DNA from 2 places in the Paraburkholderia caffeinilytica genome. Region 1 is predicted to be linked to the other one. Evidence: predicted binding sites of a transcription regulator. Region 1 holds the regulator's gene; the other holds the start of a gene.
What was found. The regulator LexA, encoded in region 1, represses DNA repair genes until DNA is damaged. The targets are predictions, from matches to a motif close to ACTGTATNNNNATACAGT.
Positions count from the first base shown of each region.

Region 2: a site for LexA is predicted at 10,259-10,276, ahead of recA (recombinase RecA). Genes of this name have one in related genera too.

Region 1 covers NZ_CP031467.1:3,900,780-3,912,757, reverse strand. Annotated here, with positions in the region: gene hyi (hydroxypyruvate isomerase) at 1-29, shown strand, start outside; gene DSC91_RS33765 (2-hydroxy-3-oxopropionate reductase) at 162-1,070, shown strand; gene DSC91_RS33755 (DUF3597 domain-containing protein) at 1,732-2,133, shown strand; gene DSC91_RS33750 (asparaginase) at 2,292-3,341, opposite strand; gene DSC91_RS33745 (CysB family HTH-type transcriptional regulator) at 3,403-4,329, opposite strand; gene DSC91_RS33740 (sulfate/molybdate ABC transporter ATP-binding protein) at 4,443-5,501, opposite strand; gene cysW (sulfate ABC transporter permease subunit CysW) at 5,501-6,514, opposite strand; gene cysT (sulfate ABC transporter permease subunit CysT) at 6,511-7,413, opposite strand; gene DSC91_RS33725 (sulfate ABC transporter substrate-binding protein) at 7,617-8,666, opposite strand; gene lexA (transcriptional repressor LexA) at 8,982-9,632, shown strand; gene DSC91_RS33715 (hypothetical protein) at 9,701-10,045, shown strand; gene DSC91_RS33710 (DUF2939 domain-containing protein) at 10,222-10,884, shown strand; gene DSC91_RS33705 (universal stress protein) at 11,051-11,515, opposite strand; gene nodI (nodulation factor ABC transporter ATP-binding protein NodI) at 11,792-11,978, shown strand, end outside.
Region 2 covers NZ_CP031467.1:1,455,715-1,467,692, forward strand. Annotated here, with positions in the region: gene DSC91_RS22560 (M48 family metalloprotease) at 1-834, opposite strand, end outside; gene moaC (cyclic pyranopterin monophosphate synthase MoaC) at 969-1,445, shown strand; gene DSC91_RS22570 (PglL family O-oligosaccharyltransferase) at 1,533-3,317, opposite strand; gene DSC91_RS22575 (pilin) at 3,454-4,089, opposite strand; gene DSC91_RS22580 (TerC family protein) at 4,348-5,052, opposite strand; gene sucD (succinate--CoA ligase subunit alpha) at 5,198-6,079, opposite strand; gene sucC (ADP-forming succinate--CoA ligase subunit beta) at 6,246-7,415, opposite strand; gene DSC91_RS22595 (DUF2889 domain-containing protein) at 7,412-8,161, opposite strand; gene recX (recombination regulator RecX) at 8,347-9,060, opposite strand; gene recA (recombinase RecA) at 9,068-10,144, opposite strand; gene DSC91_RS22610 (response regulator transcription factor) at 10,413-11,192, shown strand; gene DSC91_RS22615 (sensor histidine kinase) at 11,202-11,978, shown strand, end outside.

The DNA.
Region 1 (11,978 bases):
CCCGCGGCGCAGCCCACGCCGCTGCGTGACGGGCGTAGTGCGCAACGTACTGCACAACGTACTGCGCGACACACCGCGCGACTCCTTGATCACATCACGCGCATCACGCCTCAAAGGAAGTTCCCCTGTGGGACGCCAAACAACACTGGAGATTTAGACACATGGCAAAGATCGGTTTCATCGGCCTCGGCATCATGGGCGCGCACATGGCGCGCAACCTCATCAAGGGCGGCCACACGCTGTTCGTGAATGGCGCGTACCCGGTGCCGGAAGACCTGAGCAAAACGACCGCCGTGGTCGCCAATTCGACCGCTGTCGCGCAGGCTGCCGACATCGTCATCATCATGGTGCCGGACACGCCTGACGTCGCCAACGTGCTGTTCGCCGACGACGGCGTCGCCGCCGGCCTCACGCAGGGCAAGCTGGTGATCGACATGAGCTCGATCTCGCCGCTCGACACGCAAGCCTTCGCGAAGAAAATCAACGCCCTCGGCGCCGACTACCTCGACGCGCCGGTGTCCGGCGGTGAAGTCGGCGCGCGTGAAGCGTCGCTGACGATCATGGTGGGCGGCCCGGAAAAGGCTTTCGCCCTGGCCAAGCCGCTGTTCGAACTGATGGGCAAGAACATCTCGCTGATCGGCGACAACGGCGCGGGTCAGACCTGCAAGGTCGCGAACCAGATCATCGTCGCGCTGAACATCGAAGCAGTGGCCGAAGCCCTGCTGTTCGCATCGCGCTCGGGCGCCGATCCGGAACGTGTGCGCAAGGCCTTGATGGGCGGCTTCGCTTCGTCGCGCATTCTCGAAGTGCATGGCGAGCGCATGACCAAGCGCACCTTCAACCCGGGCTTCCGCATCGAACTGCACCAGAAGGATCTGAACCTCGCACTCGATGGCGCACGCAAGCTGGGCATCGCCCTGCCGCATACCGCGAGCGCGCAACAGCTGTTCAGCGTGTGTGCGGCGAACGGCGGCAAGGCATGGGATCACTCGGCCATGGTGCGCGCACTCGAAATCATGGCGAACTACGAAGTCGCGCAAGCGCCGGATAGCGAAGCCAAGGCTGCCTGAAGCATTTAACTGAAGGCCGGTTGCACGAACCTGCGCAGCACTTGAGCAAACCACAGCGACAGGCCCATCAGGGAGCGTGCAGTGCGCGTCATACGCAACACATAAAAATACATCGAGCAGCAACATAGGTTGCCATGATGGCTGCATCTTCAACGTCATGGCAATTGCAGGTGGGGCGCCCGGTTCGTCGTGCAACACGGACGGCGGAACGGGCAAATCGTGCCGCTCTGGGCTGAGAGCGGCAAGTGGGGTCCGCAGCGGCACCCGGCGGCGCCGGGGAAGCCTTGGTCGGTCAGACGTCGTCGTCGGGTGTCCGGCTGTCGGATTTCAAATTTATGCTTTTTCCGCCAATCTCTCGCAGCGGCTGCGCGATGCGCGCAGCCTGCCTGCCTCTCTCTTTGCAGATCGCCTCGCACGTATGCTCGCAAGTCCACTTGCATTTGCTTGCAACTCCGCGCCGACGGCACGACCTTTTTTGACACATCGGTCCGCGCTTTTCTCCTACACTCGTTGAGTCTGGTTGCGAACGTATCGGCGTTCAAGCGCGGCTTGCCGATCGTGGCAAAGCATGCCCTCTGCCTCGCGCGCCCGGCTCCCAACCAGTGTTCAACCCGTAAGCGGAATGTGCTTGCGCCAGTAACCCATCTGCAAAGGATTCAGAATGAGCATCTTTGGTGACATCGTAAACAAGCTCTTCGGCAAAGCGAAGCCCGACCAGCCCGCGCCCGCGGTTGAGCCGACTCCGGATCCGGCAGCGGCGCAAGCCGCCGCACCGGCAGATACACCGGCGCCCGCGCCGCTGGCCGACGTCGACGTCGCTGCCGTCATGGACCAGTTCGTGAGTGAGAGCGGGCAAACCTTGAACTGGCGCACATCGATCGTCGACACGCTGAAAGCGCTCGGCGTCGACAGCAGCCTCGAGCATCGCAAGCAGCTCGCACAGGAGCTGAAGTACAGCGGCGACACGAACGATTCGGCGAGCATGAACATCTGGCTGCACAAACAGGTGATGCAAGCGCTGGCGGCGAACGGTGGAAAATTGCCGCCGGATCTGGCGGCCTGACGGTTTGCCGGCGTCGCCCGTTTCCGGCGATAGCGGGAAACCTTAAGCTGAAACGACAACGCGGCGCTCAGGTCATTGACCTGAGCGCCGCGTTGTCATTCAAGCTTCACGTGCGGGACACCGTTTTGACTTTGAACGGGCCGTCCGCGCTCAATCAGTCAGTACTTGTCGAAAGTCTTCTGCAACGCAACCGGCCCCGTGCCGCCCGCGGCCAATGCCAGCATCAGCAGCACTCGTGCCTTGTACGGATTCAGCGAGCCCGCGCTAACGAAACCGAGTGCGTCGTCGGCAGCCGCGCCGTTGCGCATCACATGCCCCGAACCCACACGCGACGCACGCACCACCGCCACGCCTTGCGAGGCGGCATCGGCCAAGGCCTGCTGCATCGAGGCGTGAATCGAGCCGTTGCCCGTCCCCGCCACGACGATACCGCGGACACCGGCGGCAACCAACGCGTCCACCGCAATTCTCGATACGCCTGCGTAACTCACGACGATCCCCACATGCGGCCACTTCGCGCCGATCACGAACTCGGTTGCGAGCGTGTGCGGACGCACCACGCCGCGCTGGAATTCGACGCGGCCGTCCTGCACCCAACCGAGCGCGCCGATCTCGGGCGAGTGAAACGCATCGACCGCGTAGGTGCTCGTCTTGACCACGTCGCGCGCGCTGTGAATCCGGTTGTTGAACGCCACCAGAACGCCCTGCCCGCGCGAACTCGCGTGCGCCGCGACCGTCACTGCGTTCAGCAGATTCAACGGACCGTCGGCGGACAGCGCCGATGCCGGGCGCATTGCAGCGGTCAGCACGACCGGCTTGTCCGACTTGACCGTCAGATGCAGCAAGTAGGCGGTTTCTTCGAGCGTGTCGGTGCCATGCGTGATCACCACGCCGTCCACGTCGTCTTCAGCCAGCAGCGTGTTGATGCGTTGCGCGAGCGTGGTCCACAGCGACATTTCCATGTCTTTACTGTCGACGCTGGCAATCTGTTCGGGCGCGATCCGCGCGACCGTGGACAAAGCCGGCACCACAGCCAGCAATTGATCGACGCCGACCACGCCCGCCTGGTAGCCGGACGTGTTGGTGGCGTCCGCGGCCGCCCCGGCAATCGTGCCGCCGGTGGCCAGCACGGCGATGCGGGGCAGTTGGGGGGTTGCGCCTTCGTCGGAAGGCGTACCGGAAGAGGAAGGGGAAGTCAAAGTATTCATGGCGGCGATTGTAAGCGATGCGCCGCGCGCCGCCATGCGTGAAAAAACGGATACCCGTTCGTTAAACCGCCTCGCGCAACTGCGCGGCGATTTCCGCTTCATTCAACTGCGGCGCGAACATCTCGATCAACCGGTACGCATACGCACGCAGGAACGCGCCCTTGCGCAGGCCGACCCGCGTCGTGCTCGCTTCGAACAGATGCTGCGTGTCCAGCGCGACCAGTTCCGTGTCGCGCTTCGGATCGTAGGCCATCGCGGCCACCACGCCGATGCCCATGCCGAGTTCGACGTAGGTCTTGATCACGTCGGCATCGATCGCGGTCAACACGACGTCAGGCAATGCGCCCGCTTTCGCGAACGCCTGGTCGATGTGCGAGCGGCCCGTGAAGTCCTGGTCGTAGGTGACGATCGGAAATTCAGCGATCTCGTCGAGCGTCAGGTTCTCGCGCCCAACCAGCGGATGATCCTTCGGCACCACCACGATGTGATGCCACGAATAGCACGGGAACGTGACGATATCCGGGAAGCGGTCGAGCGCTTCCGTCGAAATGCCGATGTCCGCTTCGCCGTTGATGATCATCTGCGCAATCTGTTGCGGGCTGCCCTGGCGCAGCGCCAGATGCACCTTCGGGAACACCTCGGTGAATTGACGGATCACCTTCGGCAACGCGTAGCGCGCCTGCGTGTGAGTCGTCGCCACGACGAGGTGGCCGCTGTCCTGATCCGCGTATTGACGCGCGACACGGCGCAGATTCTCCGCGTCGAGCAGCATCCGTTCGATCAGTTGATGCACCGCCTTGCCCGGCTCGGTGAGGCCCGTCAGACGCTTGCCGCGGCGGATGAAAATATCGACGCCGAGTTCGTCTTCCAGATCCTTGATCTGTTTCGATACGCCCGACTGCGACGTGTACAACACGTTCGCCACCTCGGTCAGATTCATGTTCTGACGCACGGCCTCGCGCACAAAGCGCAATTGCTGAAAGTTCATCTGTATGTCTCCGGTTGAGCCAGAGTTGAGTTATTAGAGTTTGATTGAAACGCCGAGTGTTGTTGCGCTGCTCATGTTGCTGGTGTTGCTTGCGCTGCTGCTCGTCGCGCCGCTTATTGCGCCGGAAATACGCGCAACGCGCGCGGCACGGCCGTCACGCCGTCGCCAATCGTCAGTTGCAGATCGCGCCACGATTCGCGATCGAGCTCCGCCTCGAGCACATTGCCTTCACGGCCCGCCAGTTCCACGCGCACCGAGCCGCCGAGCGTCACCACGCGCCGCACGTCGACCACGATGCCTTCGCGGTGGCCGGACGCTTGAGGATACAACTGCAGATCGTGCGGACGGACATACGCGAACGCCGGCCCCTTGAAGTCAGCCTTGATCGCGACCGGCAGCGCCGCGCCGTCGACCACGAAGCCGCTCGCATCCACGTTGCCATGCAGACGGTTCGCCGCGCCGAGAAACTCGTAGACGAACGAGGTCTGCGGATGGTCGTACACGTCTTGCGGACTGCCCACCTGCTCCACATGCCCGCGATTCAACACGACGATCCGGTCGGCCACTTCGAGCGCTTCTTCCTGATCGTGCGTGACAAAGATCGTCGAGATATGCAGGTCGTCATGCAAACGACGCAACCAGCTGCGCAACTCCTTGCGCACCTTTGCATCCAGCGCGCCGAACGGTTCGTCGAGCAACAGGACTTTCGGTTCGACAGCCAGCGCGCGCGCCAACGCAATCCGCTGGCGCTGACCACCCGACAATTCCGACGGGTAGCGTTGCGCGAGCCAGTCGAGTTGCACGAGCTTCAGCAGTTCATGCACCTTCTCGCGAATCACCGCTTCCGAGGGCCGCTCCTTGCGAGGTTTCACACGCAAGCCGAACGCAACGTTCTCGAACACCGTCATATGACGAAACAGCGCGTAATGCTGGAACACGAAGCCGACCTCACGCTCGCGCGCACCGACCGTCGCGACGTCCTGGCCTTGCAGCTCGACCTGGCCGGCATCCGCGTATTCGAGGCCGGCGATCACACGCAGCAAGGTGGTCTTGCCACAACCCGACGGCCCGAGCAGCGCAACCAGTTCACCCGGCGGAAAGTCGAGCGAAACGTTATCGAGCGCGACGAAATCGCCGAAGCGCTTTTGCAGGTTACGAACGGTGATACCCATTACAGCTCTCCTTGCTTGAGCGCGTGTTGATGCGGTGCATGCGATGCATTGACGGACTGCGGAGCGGACGGCGGCGTGACCGGTCCTGCATACGCCGGCACATCGCGCGCGGCCGACAGTTCCGCCGACATATGGCGCTCGGCGAGCAGCTTCAGGCCGAGCGTCACGAGTGCGAGCAAGGCCAGCACCGACGCCACGGCGAACGCCGCCGAGAAGTTGTATTCGTTATAGAGAATTTCGACGTGCAGCGGCATCGTGTCGGTCTGGCCGCGAATGTGGCCGGACACCACCGACACCGCGCCGAACTCGCCCATCGCCCGCGCATTGCACAGGATCACGCCGTACAGCAGACCCCATTTCACGTTCGGCAGCGTGACGCGCCGGAAGATTTGCCAGCCCGAGGCGCCGAGCACGTGCGCGGCTTCTTCTTCGTCGTTGCCTTGCGCCTGCATCAGCGGAATCAGTTCACGCGCGACGAACGGGAACGTGACGAAGATCGTCGCCAGCACGATGCCCGGCACCGCGAAGATGATCTGCACGTTGTGATTCTGCAGCCACGGACCGAACCAGCCCTGTGCGCCGAACATCAGCACGTAGATCAAACCGGAGATCACCGGCGAAACCGAGAACGGCAGATCGATCAAGGTGGTCAGCAACGCCTTGCCGCGGAACTCGAACTTCGCGATACACCACGAAGCAGCGAGGCCGAACACGAGATTCAGCGGCACCGCGATCGCGGCCGTGATAACGGTCAGCTTGATGGCCGACAACGCATCCGGATCGACCAGCGATTCCAGATAGAAGCCGATGCCCTTGCTCAAAGCCTGATAGAACACGGCGACGAGCGGCACAACGAGAAACAGCGCGAGAAACAGCAACGCGATGCCGGTCAGAATCCAGCGCACGACGGGCGGCTCGGTAACCGGATCGGGCCGGCGCGCGACATTGAGCGGCGCGCGCGGCGCCACGGCGACAACCGCGGCATCCGTACCATTCAGGGAGCGGCGGCTCATTGCACACCTCCGCCCACGCCGATTGCCGCCGCACTCGCGGCGGCAGGCGCCGGGCCTGCGCCGCCACGGCTCGTGCGGCGCTGCAGATACCACTGCAGCGTATTGATGAACAACAGCATCAGGAACGACACCACCAGCATCACGACCGCCAGCGCCGTGGCGCCGGCGTAATCGTACTGTTCGAGCTTGGTGATGATCAGCAGCGACGTGATCTCCGATTTCATCGGCACGTTACCGGCGATGAAGATCACCGAGCCGTACTCGCCGAGCGCCCGTGCGAACGCCAGCGCGAAACCCGTGAGCAAAGCCGGGAACACCGCGGGCAACACCACGCGCCGGAACGTCAGCCAACGGGACGCGCCGAGGCACGCAGCCGCCTCTTCCTGTTCGCGCTCGAACTCCTCGAGCACCGGCTGCACGGTCCTCACGACGAACGGCAAACCGATAAAGGTCAGCGCGATCAGCACACCGGCCGGCGTGAAGGCAACCTTGATGCCGAGCGGTTCGAGAAACTGGCCGATCCAGCCATTGCCCGCATACACCGCCGCGAGCGAAATGCCGGCCACGGAGGTCGGCAAAGCGAACGGCAGATCGACCACCGCGTCGACGATACGCTTGAACGGGAAGGTGTAGCGCACCAGCACCCACGCGACCAGAAAGCCGAACACCGCGTTGATCAGCGCGCCGCCGAGGGCCGAGAAAAACGTCAGGCGATACGACGCGAGCACGCGCGGCGAGCTCACGGCGCGCACGAACTGGGCCCAGTCGAGCGTCGCGGTCTTGAGGAAGGTCGCCGCGAGCGGAATCAGCACCACGAGGCTCAGATAAGCCACCGTGATGCCGAGTGTCAGGCCAAAACCGGGCAACGCGCTCGGTTTGCGGAAGGTGAACGTCGTCATGCTCAGTACTCTTTCAGGGTTGAGGCCGGCGGCTCTTTTTTCGGCTGCCTGGCTGACCAGAAAGCGCGCCGGACGGCGCGCTTTCTGGCGAGGTGCGACTAATGCGGTCATCGGCTGCGCTCAACTGCAGCGTTCAACCGCGACCTTCAACTGCGGTGCCGACCGCGGCGTCCAGGCGCGCATCTCGTTCGACTGAGTGCCCGTTACTGTGGCGAGTAGATCGAATCGAACACGCCGCCGTCGGCAAAGTGCGTCTTCTGCGCGTTCGCCCAGCCGCCGAACGAATCGTCTACCGTGTACAGCTTCAGCTTCGGAAACTTCGAAATCAGCTCGGTCGGCACCTTGTTCGAACGCGGCCGATAGAAATTCTTCGCGGCGATTTCCTGGCCTTCCTCGCTGTACAGGAAGTTCAGATAGGCTTCGGCCAGCTTGCGCGTGCCGTGCTTGTCGACCACCTTGTCCACCACAGCAACCGGCGGCTCGGCCAGAATGCTCACCGACGGCACGACGATTTCAAATTTTTCCGGTCCGAATTCCTTCAGCGAGAGGAACGCTTCGTTTTCCCACGCAATCAGCACATCGCCGATACCGCGTTGCACGAAGCTGGTGGTCGCGCCACGTGCGCCCGAATCCAGCACGCCGGCATTCTTATAAAGCTTGCCGACAAATTCCTTGGCCTTCTGGTCGTTGCCGCCCGGCTGATGTTCCGCATAGGCCCAAGCGGCCAGGTAGTTCCAGCGCGCGCCGCCCGAGGTCTTCGGATTCGGCGTGACGATCGACACACCCGGCTTGATCAGATCGTCCCAATCCTTGATGTGCTTCGGGTTGCCCTTGCGCACCAGAAACACGATCGTCGACGTGTACGGCGAGGCGTTGTCCGGCAAACGCTTTTGCCAGCCCTTGTCGAGCAGACCCTTGTTAGCCAGCGCGTCGATGTCGTAGGCAAGAGCCAGCGTCACCACGTCCGCCTGCAAACCGTCCAGCACCGAGCGTGCTTGCGCACCCGAGCCGCCGTGCGACTGCTTGAAGGTGATCGTCTCGCCCGTTTTCGCCTTCCATTCCTTGCCGAATGCCTGGTTGACGTCCTGGTAAAGCTCGCGTGTCGGGTCGTACGACACGTTCAGCAACGTGGCGTCGGCTGCATGTGCCTGCGCCGTGACGCCAACCGCGGCGATCGTGCCGGCTGCGCCGAATGCGAGCGCCGCGATAAGTTTTCTGGTCCTGCCAGCCAGCCCCGTGCCTTGGTGATTCATGCCAACTTTCTCCGCGTTGTGGTCCGCTGAAACAGCGTGTGGTGTTGTCTTGCGTCGCGGTCACGTGCACATGAGCGCCAACTCGAAGGGCAGTCTATCGAAGAGCTTTCATCATTAAAAATAATGTTTCTTCATTTTTTAATACGCAAAAGTGGTAATGACGGCCGGATAAGGCGTTGCGGCACGAAAACGGGTGTTATGGCGTCCTTGGACGACGCTGGAGCGCCACCCAAAGTCACGAACTTAAAGTAAAGCTTGAATTGCGCGGAATACTGTATAAAAATACAGTCACCTGTTCATACATACAGTGGCGCTATGACCAAACTCACCGCACGACAGCAGCAGGTTTTCGATCTGATCCGCCGGGCCATCGAACGCACCGGCTTTCCGCCTACCCGCGCGGAGATCGCCGCCGAACTGGGGTTCAGCTCGGCCAACTCGGCAGAAGAGCATTTGCGGGCGCTGGCTCGCAAGGGCGTGATCGAACTCGCGGCCGGCGCATCGCGCGGCATTCGCCTGCTGGGCGGGGCGGAAGATTCGCCGTACCAGTTCACGCTGCCGCACGCCAGCATCATGCAACTGTCGTTGCCGCTGATCGGCCGGGTTGCCGCGGGTAGCCCGATCCTCGCGCAGGAACATATCTCGCAGCACTACGCGTGCGACCCGGCGCTGTTCTCGAGCAAGCCGGACTACCTGCTGAAGGTACGCGGGCTGTCCATGCGCGACGCGGGCATCTTCGACGGCGACCTGCTCGCGGTGCAGAAGAGAAGCGAGGCCAAAGACGGCCAGATCATCATCGCGCGCCTCGGCGACGACGTGACGGTCAAGCGCTTGAAGCGGCGGCCGAACGGTATCGAGCTGATCGCCGAGAACCCCGATTACGAGAACATCTTCGTTGAAACCGGCAGCGCGGAATTTGCGCTCGAGGGTATCGCCGTCGGGCTGATCCGCCCTGGCGAGTTCTAACCCCTGCTCGCTTCTGGCTCGCCAGCCAACCCAAAGCTGCCCCAACGTTGAATCGCCTGGAGAGACTCATGGAACGCCTTGCCCGCCTGCTGCCTTTTCGCCAGTTCGGTCGTCTGCGTCATCTGCGCAAGCTGGTGCCTTGCTCACTGATCGAGGCGTCCTCCGCCGTTACTCCGTCACTGTTCGACGCGCCCGCCGGCGTATCGAGCCTGCCGTCCTCGCTGCCGGCTTTTGCTCGCGTATCGTTGAATTCCGGGCTGAATACGGCTGAACCCGCGCGTCGCGCGCCGGTGCGCGTATATCACGGTCCGTCGCGGCTGATCATGGTGGGCACGGTAGACGCCGTGTGCCGCATGATCGACCGTTGCATCGCAGATGAAGCCAACGTGCACGGCGCGGTGTTCGAGTCATAAACTGTCCTCGCCCGTGCGCGGCATTCCACTGCGGCTGTGCGGCTGTGCGACGCCGGGCGTAAAGTGTTTCAGTCGTGTTTCACTCGCTCGCGCCTTCTCGAATATCGCATCGCGTGGGATCGTTTTCGCGTGACAGCGGTCCACGTTAGATCCCCTCTGATGGAGAGCCCCACTCGATGGCAGTTTCAACACGTACGAGGCGCAACGCCACCCGGCCACTGATCGTCACCTTGATTGTGATTGCGGTGATCGTCGCGTTGGGGTTCGGTTACGCGTCGCCTTACATGGCGCTGAATAACCTCAAACGCGCGGCGGATGCGCGCGATGCGCAAACCGTCAATGAATACGTCGACTTTCCCGCATTGCGCGAGAGCCTGAAGCAGCAGGTCACCGGCCTGTTGACACGCCGGCTCGACACCCAGGGCACCGGCAATCCGTTCGCGGCGATTGGCGCGATGATCGGTGTGGCGTTGATCGGCCCCCTGGTCGACGCTTATGCGACACCCGACGGCGTCGCGGCATTGCTGAACGGCATGCCGCCGCGCGGCAACCCGGGAGAACGACCACCTGTTCCAGCGGGCGCCGGCAATCCGCCGGCCACAACGGCGCCTGCACAAGAACCGACACCCCCTGTTCCCGGCAATACTGCCAACGGCGCAGCTAACAAGGGGAACAGCGCCGCGCCACCGCAGCCGCCGCAAACCACGGCGGGCTACCGCGGCCTCAACGAGTTCGTCGTCAACTACCAGCATGGCGCTGGCGACGCGCGCTACTCGGCGATCTTGCGGCGCGAAGGTTTGTTCACGTGGAAACTGGCCGCGGTCGATTTGAACAAGTGATCGCCCGGCAGGCGCAATCGACGGGGGCGTAGGTGCGAATCATAGTTTGGCCGAACGATCGCCGTGAACGCGCGACCGTTCGGTCGCGTGCCACATTCAGCTGATTCAGTTCAGCCGATTCAGTTCGGCTTATTCAGCCCAGCCCGCGCCCTCCTCTCGCCGTGCGTCAAGCCGCCGCCGCTTGCTGCTCCTGCGCAGAGGAGCACGCCACCAGAATGCTGCACGAGACCCGGTCGAGCAGTTGTGTATTCCCCGCGCCCATCCACCATCGTGACAGACCGGTGCGGCAACGGTGGCCGACCACCACGAGGTCGACATGCAATTCGCTGGCGAGATTGGCGATCTCGTCGATCGGATGGCCAAACGCAAAATGCCCTTGTGCGGTCACGCCGCGTTCGGTGAGCCAGTCCACCCCTTCCTGCAGGATGTCGCGGGCTGTTTTCTCGAAACTGCCGCAGGCCACATCGGTCAGCAGGCCTGCGCTTTGCGCGATGCTCGAGCGCATGTCAACCACGGACAACAAGTGTGTTTCCGCCTTCAGGTCCAACGCCAGGTCGGCGCCGCAACGTAACGCTTTGCGGCCTTCGCGCGAGCCGTCGTAGCACAGCAGGATTTTTTGGTAGCTCGCCATGATTTTTCTCCCATTCCGCGAGGAACGCGGTCTGAATGAATCATGGTGCGCCGCAATTCAGGTTGCAAGGGATGGAAAACGCTAAGTGCGCCCTAAACCGGTGCGTGCTGGATTCGTGGCGGGTTTCGGCCGGATTGGGGTCGCCCCCGGACCTTTGCCGCAACGCAAGAAACGCCGGCCGGCATGGTCGGCGGCGATCAACACCTCGCTGCCAATGCCATAGAATGAGCGGCCTTACCGGCCATTTACGTCTTTTCCCGGAGCCTCGATCGATTCATGTCTGAAGCCGCCATTGAATTCCACCAGGTTAAAAAGAGCTACGGCGAGAAAACGGTCGTCGACGGACTGTCGTTTCATGTAAACGCTGGCGAGTGTTTCGGCCTGCTCGGCCCGAACGGCGCCGGCAAGACCACGACGTTGCGCATGCTGCTCGGCATCGCCGCACCGGATGCCGGCGCGATCC
Region 2 (11,978 bases), 2.1 Mb from region 1:
CGAGAAACGCAACTGGTTGTCGACTGCATAAGCCTGGCCGCCAATCGCAATCGCGCTGCCGAGGTCGCCGCTGTGCGCGAGCACGCCCGCCAGAATGCCGAACAACAGGCCGGCGAGCGCGGCATAGCCGCCGCGCTCGCCGGTGGTGATCATCCGCGAAATGTGCCGTTGCAAGACGTGCCCCATCTCGTGGCCGAGCACGGAGGCGAGTTCGGACTCGGTTTGCGTCGTCACGATCAAGCCGGTGTTCACGCCGATAAAACCGCCCGGCAGCGAGAAGGCGTTGATTTGCGTGTCACGGACCGCGAACAGCTCGAAGTCCGGACGATAGCCGCCGATGTAGAGCGCGTTCGCCGCCGCGGAGAGTTTCGCGGCGACCGAGTTCAGGTAGTCGCGCACGAGCCAGTCGTCGAGATAGTCGGGGTCGCGGCGCAACTCGCGCATCACGCGTTCGCCGAGCTTGCGCTCGGCTTGTGGCGTCAGCGAGCCGGAGCCGCCGTTGCCGAGGTCGGGCAGTTGCTGCGTGACGATCGGGGCGCGCCAGCCGGTGGCCGTGCCCGCGTTGCCGGAGAAGCGGCTCTGCGCGCCGCCATAAACGCCAAATACGCCTTGGGCGATGTCTGACGGCACGATGGGGTCAGCGAAAGTGTCGGCCGGGCCGCTTACCAAAGGCGGTTCCGTGGGCTGGATGTTGAGCGCGACGATTGTGCTTGTGCTTGTGCTTGTGCTTGTGCTCGTGCCCGTGTTCGACACACCGCGCGATTGCGCGTACGCGCCCGGCGGCACCGCGAGCGCGACAGCCAACAACGCAGCAAGAACCCGTTTCGAACGCATCGCGAGGTCGATATGACGAAGTCGAAAATCGACGCCCGCCGCTCGGACTAAGATAGCGGGCATGGGGCAATTGTAATCATCTCAACCGGCCCAATCACGCTGCTATGATAGGCGCCCTCTGAAGGAGCCCAACCATGCCCGAACTCACTCATTTCGACGCTGCCGGCCAGGCCCATATGGTGGACGTCGGCGGCAAGCAGGAGACCAGGCGCGTCGCCATCGCGCGGGGCTCGATTCGCATGCTGCCGGAGACGTTCGCGCTGATCCGCGACGGCAACGCCAGGAAAGGCGACGTGATCGGAATTGCGCGCATCGCCGCGATTCAAGGCTCGAAGCGCACCGCCGATCTGATCCCGCTATGTCACCCGCTCGCGCTGACCCGCGTGAAGGTCGATTTCGAACTCGATGAAACGTTGCCCGGCGTACATTGCACGGTGCAAGTGGAAACGCTGGGACGCACGGGCGTGGAGATGGAAGCGCTAACCGCCGTGCAGGTCGGGCTGCTGACGGTGTACGACATGTGCAAGGCGGTGGATCGCGGGATGACGATTACCGAGGTGAAGGTGCTGGAGAAGCACGGCGGGAAGTCGGGGGATTGGGTGGCGGGTTGATGACAGCCAACGTCATCGCCCCGCTCCACAGCTACAGCTACAGCTACAGCTACAGCTACAGCTAAGGATATCAAACGGCGGCGCGCCTCAATCGTCGTCGCTGTCGTCGTCCTGATTGATGTCGCCTGGCGGCATGCCATACCGCTTGAGCAGTTCCGCCTTGAAACCGGCCAGCGTCTTTTGCTCGTCGCACAGCTCGTACACATAGGCCAGCTGCGACGGCCAGTCCTTCAACTCCTGGGCAAAAATCTTCAGGCGCTCGACGGTGTCGAACGCCCCCGCCGCATCCCCGCTCAGCGCCTGCAGGACCGCATACCGGCGCAGCACGGTTTCGCCCGGCAGCAGCGCGATTGCCTGCTTGTGCATGGCGAGCTTGTGTTGCAGGTTCATCGAATTCATGGGCTCCAACGTCGCAAGGCCATACTCGCCCCACGCCCGGAACAGAAACGACGGATCCGCGCGGTACTGCTCGGCAGGCCGCGAACCGTAATACAGCACCTCGGCGCGAGTGTAGTCCTTGAACACGGGATACAACGCAGCCAGCCCGCCGACCACCACCACCACGAACGCGCCGAATGACACGCGGCCAGGCACGAGGCGCAGCGGCCGTGTCTCGAGCAATCCGAACACGAACATCGCCGGCAGCAGGAAGAACATGTACTGCTGCGGATATTCGACCAGCGCGTGCATGACCAGCACGCCGATCAGCGCGATGCCGAACACGCGCGCCGCGCTCTGCGGCGCGCGGACCACGCGCACCAGCCACGTGATCAGGCCGAACAGCACGATCGCGAGGCCAATCAAGCCCGTCTTCGCGAGCAGGTCGATGAAGATGTCGTGCGAGTTGTTGGCGATCTCGACGCCGCCCAGCGACTTCACATATTCGAACTGATAGCTCGGAAACTCGCCCCAGCCGACACCCAGCAGCGGATGCGCCTTGAACATCGTCCAGCCGTACTTCCAGAGCGCGAGGCGCGGCGCGATCTGGCCGGCGTCCTTGAAACGCTCGGCCGCCGACTGCCCAAGCTCCAGGTGATAGTGCACATTGGCCCAGCGGATCAACGCATTGATGACGAAGAACAGCAGCGCCAACGCGACCGGGATCAGCCATTCGCGATTGCTGCGGCGGAGCAGCGGCTGACTACGCGTCTGCGCGAAGGCCATCCAGAAACCCGCCACCACGATCACGCCCATCTGCAGCCAAGGGCCGCGCGACACGGTCAGCGCGAGTCCAATGGCGAAAATCGTCGACGCGAGCAGCCAGATGCTGACGGCAAGGCGGCGCGTCTGCACGAGGAACAGCGCTCCCGCCATCGCAAATGCAATATAGGTGGCGAGGTGGTTCGCCTGCGCCATATTGCCGAACGGCCGACGCTCGACGGTCACGTTGTAGGCGACGACCAGCGGCGACACGCGCGTCTCGAGGTGAAACAGCTGGATCACCTGGCAAAACACCGCAAACAGACCGCCGACGATCAACGCCCCGGCTGCCCAGCGCAGCGCTGTTTCGTTCAGCTTGGCGCGTGTGAAACCGTAGCCGGCATGCGTCGCCATGAATGCGGCAAGCAGGTAGCCGCCGCCGAGCCAGTTCATCGACGGCTGCGAGACCGGCAGCAGCACCGACTGCGCCACCAGCACCAATCCGAATAGCAACGGCACCAGCGCGACCACGGGCGAAGCAAACGTCACGCTCGGGCTCGCCGTCCACACCAGCAGCACGACGCCCGCGCCCGTCAGCAGATACAGCGCGAGCGCCGTGAATTCAGCGTAGAAGGTTGGAATCGGATACGTGTGATTGGCGACTGCGTAAGGCAGCACCAACGCGAGAGCCAACAGGATGAGAGACAGATAGCGCGCAAATGGGGTGGGCATCGAGTAACCGGAGGGCGTCAGCAACCGGCGCACTATACAAAAAAATTCTCCTGCTGTGCGCCGGCTGGGCTGAAATATCCCGAAAATCAGCCCTTTACGTTCGGATAACAACTCTCCCTATCTTTCGCCCCATTGCTTACGCACGACACTCCGGCGGCGCGAGATTCGACGGCAAGGAAGGCGCATCGGCCGGTGCGGGCCCTGCACCTGGCGCGGGCAACGAAGAGGCCGTTTTGCCGCCGGTGAAACATTCCCAGGTGACCGCGCCCGCCTGCACGACACCCTTGCTCAACGAAATGCGCGCAGTCGGTGCGTCGGCATTGTCCGGCACCGAAGGCACCAGGGTCAGCGTGTTCGACCCGGCCGGCGCGACGCGTGTCGTGAAGGCGACGGTAATCTGACCGGTGTCGTCGTCGACGTGCACGGATTCGACGTTGCGGGTGGCAGGCGGCGACGCATAACCGCCACCGAACGCATTGCCGCTCGCGGCGTTTTCGGACACCGCGAGCCGCGCGGATGCGGCCAGCGAGAGACCCTCGCCGACGCGGCTGCGGGCCAGATAATCCTGATACGCCGGAATCGCATAGGCCGCGATCACGCCGACAATCGCCAGCACGATCATCAGCTCGATCAGTGTAAAGCCGGAACCGAAACCGGAACCGAAACGGCGGCAGGCGCGTGCGAACGGCACGGTCCAGCGCGCCCGTTCGAACGCGCTCCGCGGTGAAAGCGTGGACTGTGAATAAGGGGAGTACGGCAAAGTGACGGTCATCGGCAGGCTCCTGAAACGAAAAACGCCTGCCCCTCGAATCGGGGACAGGCGTTTCAATCGTAACCAGCGGCGCGCGTTCGACACAGTCAGCCGAATGGCTAACGTAGCGCCGACGCGGCGGTGCTCAGGTCAGTCCAAGTCAGCTCAGGTCGGCGTGCGGCACGCATTGCGCTGGATCGCTGATGCCGTGGTTCAGGTTCAGGTTCAGCCCGCCACGCGGCCCGTGCCGCGACGCTCGACCGAAACCCGGATTCTGCGTCAAGCCGCCGCACGATGCGCGTTGCGGCGCTTGAGCAGATAACCGAGGATCACGACGAACAACGCACCGGCGATGCTCGTGCCGTACTCGGCCACCGGCGTATCGAGGATCGGCCACCGGTCGCCAGCGGGATCATTGATGATCAGGCCACCCGCAATCCAGCCGAGAAGCGCGGCACCGAACGTAATGATGACCGGAAAGCGGTCGAGCAGCTTCAGCACCAGCTGGCTGCCCCACACGATCAGCGGAATGCTCACCACCAGACCGAAAATCACCAGCGCCAGGCGATGCTCGGGGTCGGCCGCCTCCGCCGCGCCGGCAATCGCGATCACATTGTCGAGACTCATCACCGCGTCCGCGACGATGATGGTCTTGATCGCCGATATCAGCTTGTCGGCCGGCTTGACGTTCTCGTGGATGTCATGCGCAGGCGCCATCAGACGCACGCCGATCCACAGCAGCAACAGGCCGCCGGTGAACTTCAGCAACGGCACGTCGAGCAGCGCCACGGCAAACGCAATCAGCGCGATGCGCAGTGCGATGGCGCCGGCCGTGCCCCACAGCACGCCTTTCGTACGCTGCGCAGGCGGCAGGTTGCGGCAGGCAAGCGCGATCACGACCGCATTGTCGCCACCCAGCAGGATGTCGATGACGATGATCTGAATGACTGCGCCCCAATGGAGCGTGGCGAAAAACTCGAGCATGAGTAAAAGAATAAGAAGGAATCGGACGCGCGGGCAATAAAAAAGCGGAGGAGTTTGCACTCCCCCGCTTTTTACGACTTCCCGCTCACGAAAGGGTTTCGTAAGCGTATCAAAAACGCGCCGTGACTGCGCGCGAATTTCGTTTTTACAGCATCGCCTTCAGAAGACGCGCCATTTCCGACGGGTTCTTCGTGACCTTGATGCCGCAGGCTTCCATGATTTCCAGCTTGGCTTCAGCCGTGTCCGCACCGCCCGAGATCAGCGCGCCGGCGTGGCCCATGCGCTTGCCCGGAGGCGCCGTGACGCCGGCGATGAAGCCGACCACCGGCTTCTTCATGTTGTCCTTGATCCACTCAGCGGCATTCGCTTCGTCCGGACCGCCGATCTCGCCGATCATGATGACGGCGTCCGTTTCCGGATCGTCGTTGAACATCTTCATCACGTCGATGTGCTTCAGACCGTTGATCGGGTCGCCGCCGATACCGACTGCCGACGACTGGCCGAGGCCGATCGCCGTCAATTGACCGACTGCTTCGTACGTCAGCGTGCCCGAACGCGACACGACGCCGATGCGGCCCTTGCGGTGAATGTGACCCGGCATGATGCCGATCTTCAGTTCGTCCGGCGTGATCGTGCCCGGGCAGTTCGGTCCGAGCAGCAGCGTCTTGCTGTTCTTGGCGCGCATGCGTGCCTTGAGCTCGATCATGTCACGGACAGGAATGCCTTCCGTGATACAGATCGCCAGATCCAGATCGGCTTCCACCGCTTCCCAGATCGCAGCAGCAGCGCCTGCCGGCGGAACGTAAATCACCGACACGGTCGCGCCCGTTTCAGCCTTGGCTTCAGCGACGCTAGCGTAGATAGGAATGCCTTCGAAATCTTCGCCGGCCTTCTTCGGGTTCACGCCTGCAACGTACGCTTCGCGGCCGTTTGCATATTCACGGCAAGCACGCGTGTGGAACTGACCGGTCTTGCCGGTAATGCCCTGCGTGATGACCTTGGTGTCTTTGTTAATCAGAATCGACATGTATTGACCTCTGTTCGTTTGGCGCCGCGTGGTGGCGCCGCGAGGCAGGATGTTCTCCGCCCGCGTCGCTCACGCGCCGCCATTCGTAATCCTGGTTATCCTGGCAGGAGCGCCTAAAAACAGCGCCCTGCAACAGCCGCCTGGAAATCGCTTGGCTCAGTCTGGCTTACGCCTTGCCCGAAGCGGCCGCGACGACCTTCTGAGCCGCTTCTTCCATGCTGTCTGCCGCAATGATCGGCAGGCCGGATTCAGCGAGCATCTTCTTGCCCAGGTCTTCGTTCGTGCCCTTCATGCGAACCACGAGCGGCACCTTCAGCGACACGGCCTTCGACGCCGCGATCACGCCTTCCGCGATCACGTCGCAGCGCATGATGCCGCCGAAAATGTTGACCAGAATCGCGGTCAGGTTCGGGTTCTTCAGCATGATCTTGAACGCTTCCGTGACCTTCTCGGTCGTGGCGCCACCGCCCACGTCCAGGAAGTTCGCCGGTTCGCCGCCGAACAGCTTGATGGTGTCCATCGTTGCCATTGCGAGGCCGGCGCCGTTCACGAGGCAGCCAATGTTGCCGTCGAGCGAGATGTACGCGAGGTCGAACTTCGACGCTTCGACTTCAGCCGGATCTTCTTCGTCCAGATCGCGATACGCGACGATTTCCGGGTGACGGAACAGTGCGTTCGAATCGAAGTTGAACTTGGCGTCCAACGCGATGACCTTGCCGTCGCCGGTCAGGATCAGCGGATTGATTTCGGCCAGCGATGCGTCGGTTTCCCAGAATGCCTTGTACAGGCCTTGCAGGATCGAGCGCGCTTGCGGCAGCGACGCGGCGGGCACGCCGATCTTCGTTGCGAGCTCGTCGGCTTCGGCGTCTTTCAGACCGGTCGACGGGTCGACGGCGATCTTGTGGATCAGCTCAGGCGTCTTTTCCGCGACTTCTTCGACGTCCATGCCGCCTTCGCTCGATGCCATCACGACGATCTTCTGCGAAACGCGATCGATTACCAGGCCGACATACAGTTCCTTCTTGATGTCAGCGCCTTCTTCGATCAGCAGACGATTCACCTTCTGGCCTTCCGGACCGGTCTGGTGCGTGACGAGCTGCATGCCGAGGATCTGGTTCGAGTATTCGCGAACCTGATCCAGCGACTTGGCGACTTTCACGCCGCCGCCCTTGCCACGGCCACCCGCGTGGATCTGAGCCTTCACGACCCATACCGGGCCGCCGAGCTCTTCCGCGGCCTTGACCGCATCATCCACCGAGAAGACCGGCTTGCCGCGCGGTACCGCGACGCCGAATTTCCGCAGGATTTCCTTACCCTGGTACTCGTGAATCTTCATGCGTGATTCCCTTCAGTCTGAGAGTTGGATTGAACTTCGTTTCCGCTGCCGTCGTTCATGCCGGACGCGTTGCCGCCCTCACCTGTCTGGCGGGCTGCCCCGTCGCCTGACGAAGCCGCGCGATCCGCTGTATACGGAGCGCGGCTATACCAGCGCGGATAAAACTGTTGCACCGCCTCGCCGTCGAAACGCAGCGCGTGGCAGCGTCCCAACTGGAATGGCGGTTTGTTGTTGGAATGCTCGTCTGTGCTGTCTTTGCTTCTGGACTGCTCGTTCCCGGAACTCGCCGCTGCGCCCGGCGTGTCGTCATTGGTGTTCCACACGTCGCCGGCGAATGCCTGGATTGCGGCAGTCGGCAAGAGCGCACACAACTCCGTGAGATGCGTGCAGCCGGCCGTGCCGGCCAGCAAACGGGCAGCATCGCGACGGAAGTTGTGGAACAGATTGAGCCCGATGAGGGCACGGTAGGCGGGATTGCTGGCTTGGCACAAACCTGGATAGGGCACCCAGTCGGACGACGCCTCGGCGTCGACGACATTGAGCTTGCGATCGATGGTGATGCGAAGCCAGAGTTCATGGATCGGCTGACCATTGGGCCGGACGCCCGACGCAAGCACCACATCGCGCGGTTTTTCGTCGGTCAAGCACGCTTCCACATCCCACAGGCCATCGGCTCGCTCATAGGCTTCCGCTCGGATTGCGCGACGATGGCGCAACTGGCGGGATACGGGCTGGGAGAGCGGCATGCGGGAAGGAAAGGCCGGATTGGAAAACCCACGAATTTTAGCATACTGGGTATTTGAGACAGACCGGAATGCGCAGGGCCGCCCGGCAGGCCGGTGAGCGCGGCAGACGCTATCTCAAAGTGGGAACCGCGCAGGTATCCGGCACGAGCCGTGCGCCAAACAGGATGGCGCAGCTAGTCGCCACGTCACTCCTCGTCGAACCCTTTGAGGATTTTGCCGATCGTGGCGCCCGAGAATCCACGCGATGCCAGAAAGCGCGCCTGCTTGGCGCGCTCGGCCGGCGTTTCGGGAAGCCGGTCGAATTTCTTCCGCCAAACGGCTTGAGCGCGCGCCAGTTCGGTTTCGCGCAGTTGCGCACTGGCTTCTTCAACCAGCGTTTGGTCCACGGCATGTTGCTTCAATTCGCCGACGATCCGGCTCGCGCCCAACCGTGACGAGCGCCGATGGATCAGGCTTTCAGCAAACCGTGAGTCGGACAGCCAGTTTTCGGCTTCCAGCGAGTCGAGCAAGGTATCGAGCGAATCGGTTTCTTCGACGAACGGTTTCAGCTTGCGCGCCAGTTCGGAGCGGCTGTATTCACGTCGGGACAAATAGCCGAGCGCGCGTCCTTTTAACGAACGGGCCGGGCGTTGGGATTTCTTTGCGTCGTCCTGCCCCGGCTTCGCCTCGCCAGGTGTGCGACGCGAGCGGGTATAGGTGGTTTCGGTGGCTTCGGTGGCTTCGCTGGTTTCGGACGGATCCGTTGCAGGCTGCGCGGATGGATCAGACTGCGGCCGGCGACCTGCGGCGCGATCGTGCGCGTCGAACGACTCGAAGGGATCGTCATCGCGATCACACGGGCCGTCCGTGTTGCGTCCAGCGTTAGCAGCGTTGGACAACGGCCGGCCCTTGCGTATCACGTGCTGGTTACTCTTCTTCGCCTGCGACTTCAGCAGCCGCGCCGGTCGCCACTTCCGCCATGGCATTCACACCCAGCGATTCGCGGATACGGTTTTCGATCTCACGGGCGATGTCCGGATTTTCACGCAGGAACTCGCGTGCGTTGTCCTTACCCTGACCGATCCGTTCGCCGTTGTAGCTGTACCAGGCGCCGGCCTTGTCGACGATCTTCGCTTGCACGCCAAGGTCGATGATTTCGCCCTGACGCGAAATACCTTCGCCGTACAGGATGTCGAAAATCGCTTCCCGGAACGGTGGCGACACCTTGTTCTTCACGACCTTCACACGCGTTTCGTTGCCGATCACTTCGTCGTTCTTCTTGATCGAACCGATCCGGCGAATGTCCAGACGCACCGACGCGTAGAACTTCAACGCGTTACCACCCGTGGTGGTTTCCGGGTTGCCGAACATCACACCGATCTTCATACGGATCTGGTTGATGAAGATCACGAGGCAGTTGGTGCGCTTGATCGTACCGGTGAGCTTGCGCAGCGCTTGCGACATCAGACGCGCTTGCAGACCCGGCAGCGAGTCGCCCATTTCGCCTTCGATTTCAGCCTTTGGCACAAGTGCCGCGACCGAGTCGATCACGATCATGTCGATCGAGCCCGAGCGCACCAGTGCGTCGGCGATTTCGAGCGCCTGCTCGCCGGTGTCCGGCTGCGAAACCAGCAGCTCGTTCACGTTCACGCCGAGCTTGCCCGCGTACTGGATGTCCAGCGCGTGTTCGGCGTCGATAAACGCTGCCGTACCGCCGATCTTCTGCATTTCGGCGATGACTTGCAGCGTGAGCGTGGTTTTACCGGACGATTCCGGACCATAAATTTCGACCACACGGCCACGCGGCAAACCGCCGACGCCCAGCGCGATGTCGAGGCCGAGCGATCCGGTTGAGACCACCTGGATGTCTTCGACTACCTCACCTGCGCCGAGCCGCATGACCGACCCTTTGCCGAACTGCTTTTCGATCTGCGCAAGCGCGGCAGCGAGTGCCTTGCTTTTTTCAGCAGTCAGTCCAGCCGAGCCTTTCTTGCTTTCTTCCATGAATCGTCCTTTGCTATGATGAACGGCGTCTGAGGCAGATGTGCAGCCCGAGTTTCAACCCAAGTTTGACTTGTCCTTAATGTGTTCACCAAGGACAGCACACGAGACCCAGACACTGTATAAAAAAACAGTAGTTTTGGCAAGCGCGATTCTCATGCGAACGCGCATTTTTACCGTCGCGCTGCCCAACTACCCACAATAATTTTCGGAGACCGCTGTGCGCCGGGGGGATCACCCCACGGTGCCGGCAAGGCCAGGCTGGCGCACCATGCGAATTCTGATTGCCGAAGACGACAGCATACTCGCGGACGGCCTGGTTCGGTCCCTCCGCCAATCGGCCTATGCCGTCGATCACGTGAAGAACGGCGTCGAGGCCGACACCGCGCTGTCGGTGCAGACTTTCGACCTGCTGATCCTCGATCTGGGCCTGCCGCGCATGTCCGGGCTCGAGGTGCTGCGCCGCCTGCGCGCCCGCAACTCGACCGTGCCCGTGCTGATTCTCACGGCGGCGGACAGCGTCGACGAACGCGTCAAAGGCCTCGACCTCGGCGCCGACGACTACATGGCCAAGCCCTTCGCGCTGAACGAACTCGAGGCGCGCGTGCGCGCCCTGACGCGGCGCGGCGCGGGCGGCGGCCCGACGGTGGTGCGGCACGGTTCGCTGTCGTTCGACCAGGTCGGCCGGATCGCCTATGTCAACGAGCAGGTGATCGACCTGTCGGCGCGCGAACTCGGTTTGCTCGAAGTGCTGCTGCAGCGGATCGGCCGACTGGTGTCGAAGGAACAGCTCGTCGACCATCTGTGCGAATGGGGCGAAGAAGTCAGCAATAACGCGATCGAAGTCTACGTGCACCGGCTGCGCAAGAAGATCGAGCCGAGCGGCGTACGCATCATTACGGTGCGGGGCCTCGGGTATTGCCTCGAGAAAGCCGCCCTGCCGTCAAACGCGAACCCGAACCCGAACCCAAGCGCCGACGCGCCCGCTGAACCCGATCCGTCCTCCTCGTCCCCGTCGGCCGCAATGCCGGCGAGCCACCACTACAAATAGAGGCCGCCCATGTCCGCACGCGCAGACCGCGCTACGGCGCACGCGGCGGACCTCGACGAGGTGCGCGACGAGCGCTACGCCAATCCGTTCGCCCCGCCCGACGAGACCGAAGCCGCCGCTGAAGCGCGCCCGCGCTCGCTGTTCGGCGAGATTCTCGACTGGATGCTGGCGCCGCTGCTGCTGCTTTGGCCGATGAGCCTCGCGGTCACCTACCTCGTCGCCAAGTCGATCGCCAACGGCCCGTTCGACCGCGCGCTCGAAACCGACGCCTACGTGCTCGCCCGCCAGATCCATCCGATCAACGGCGTGGCGGAGCTGTCGCTGCCCGATTCCACCCGCGACTTTCTGCGCGCCGACAATGTCGACAGCGTGTTCTATCAGGTGCTCGGCACGCGCGGCGAGCTGGTGGGCGGCGAGCGCGACATGCCGCTGCCGCACGAGGAGGATCGGCCGCAACCGGGTCTCGTCGAATTCCGTGACGACGTATTGCGCGGCAACGATATCCGCGTCGCCTATACGACCGTCGAGTTTCCGCAGACGCCCGGTGCGCAGCCGGTGCTGGTGCAGGTCGCCGAGACGCTCGACAAGCGCAGCCAGCTTGCCAACGACATCATCAAAGGTGTGATCCTGCCGCAGTTCGTGATCCTGCCGCTGGCGATCGTGCTGGTGTGGTTCGGCCTGTCGCGCGGACTCGCGCCGCTGCATGCCCTGCAGGCGCATATCCGGGCGCGCCGCCCGGACGATCTGTCGCCGCTCGAAGCCCGCCGCGCGCCGCCGGAAATCGAG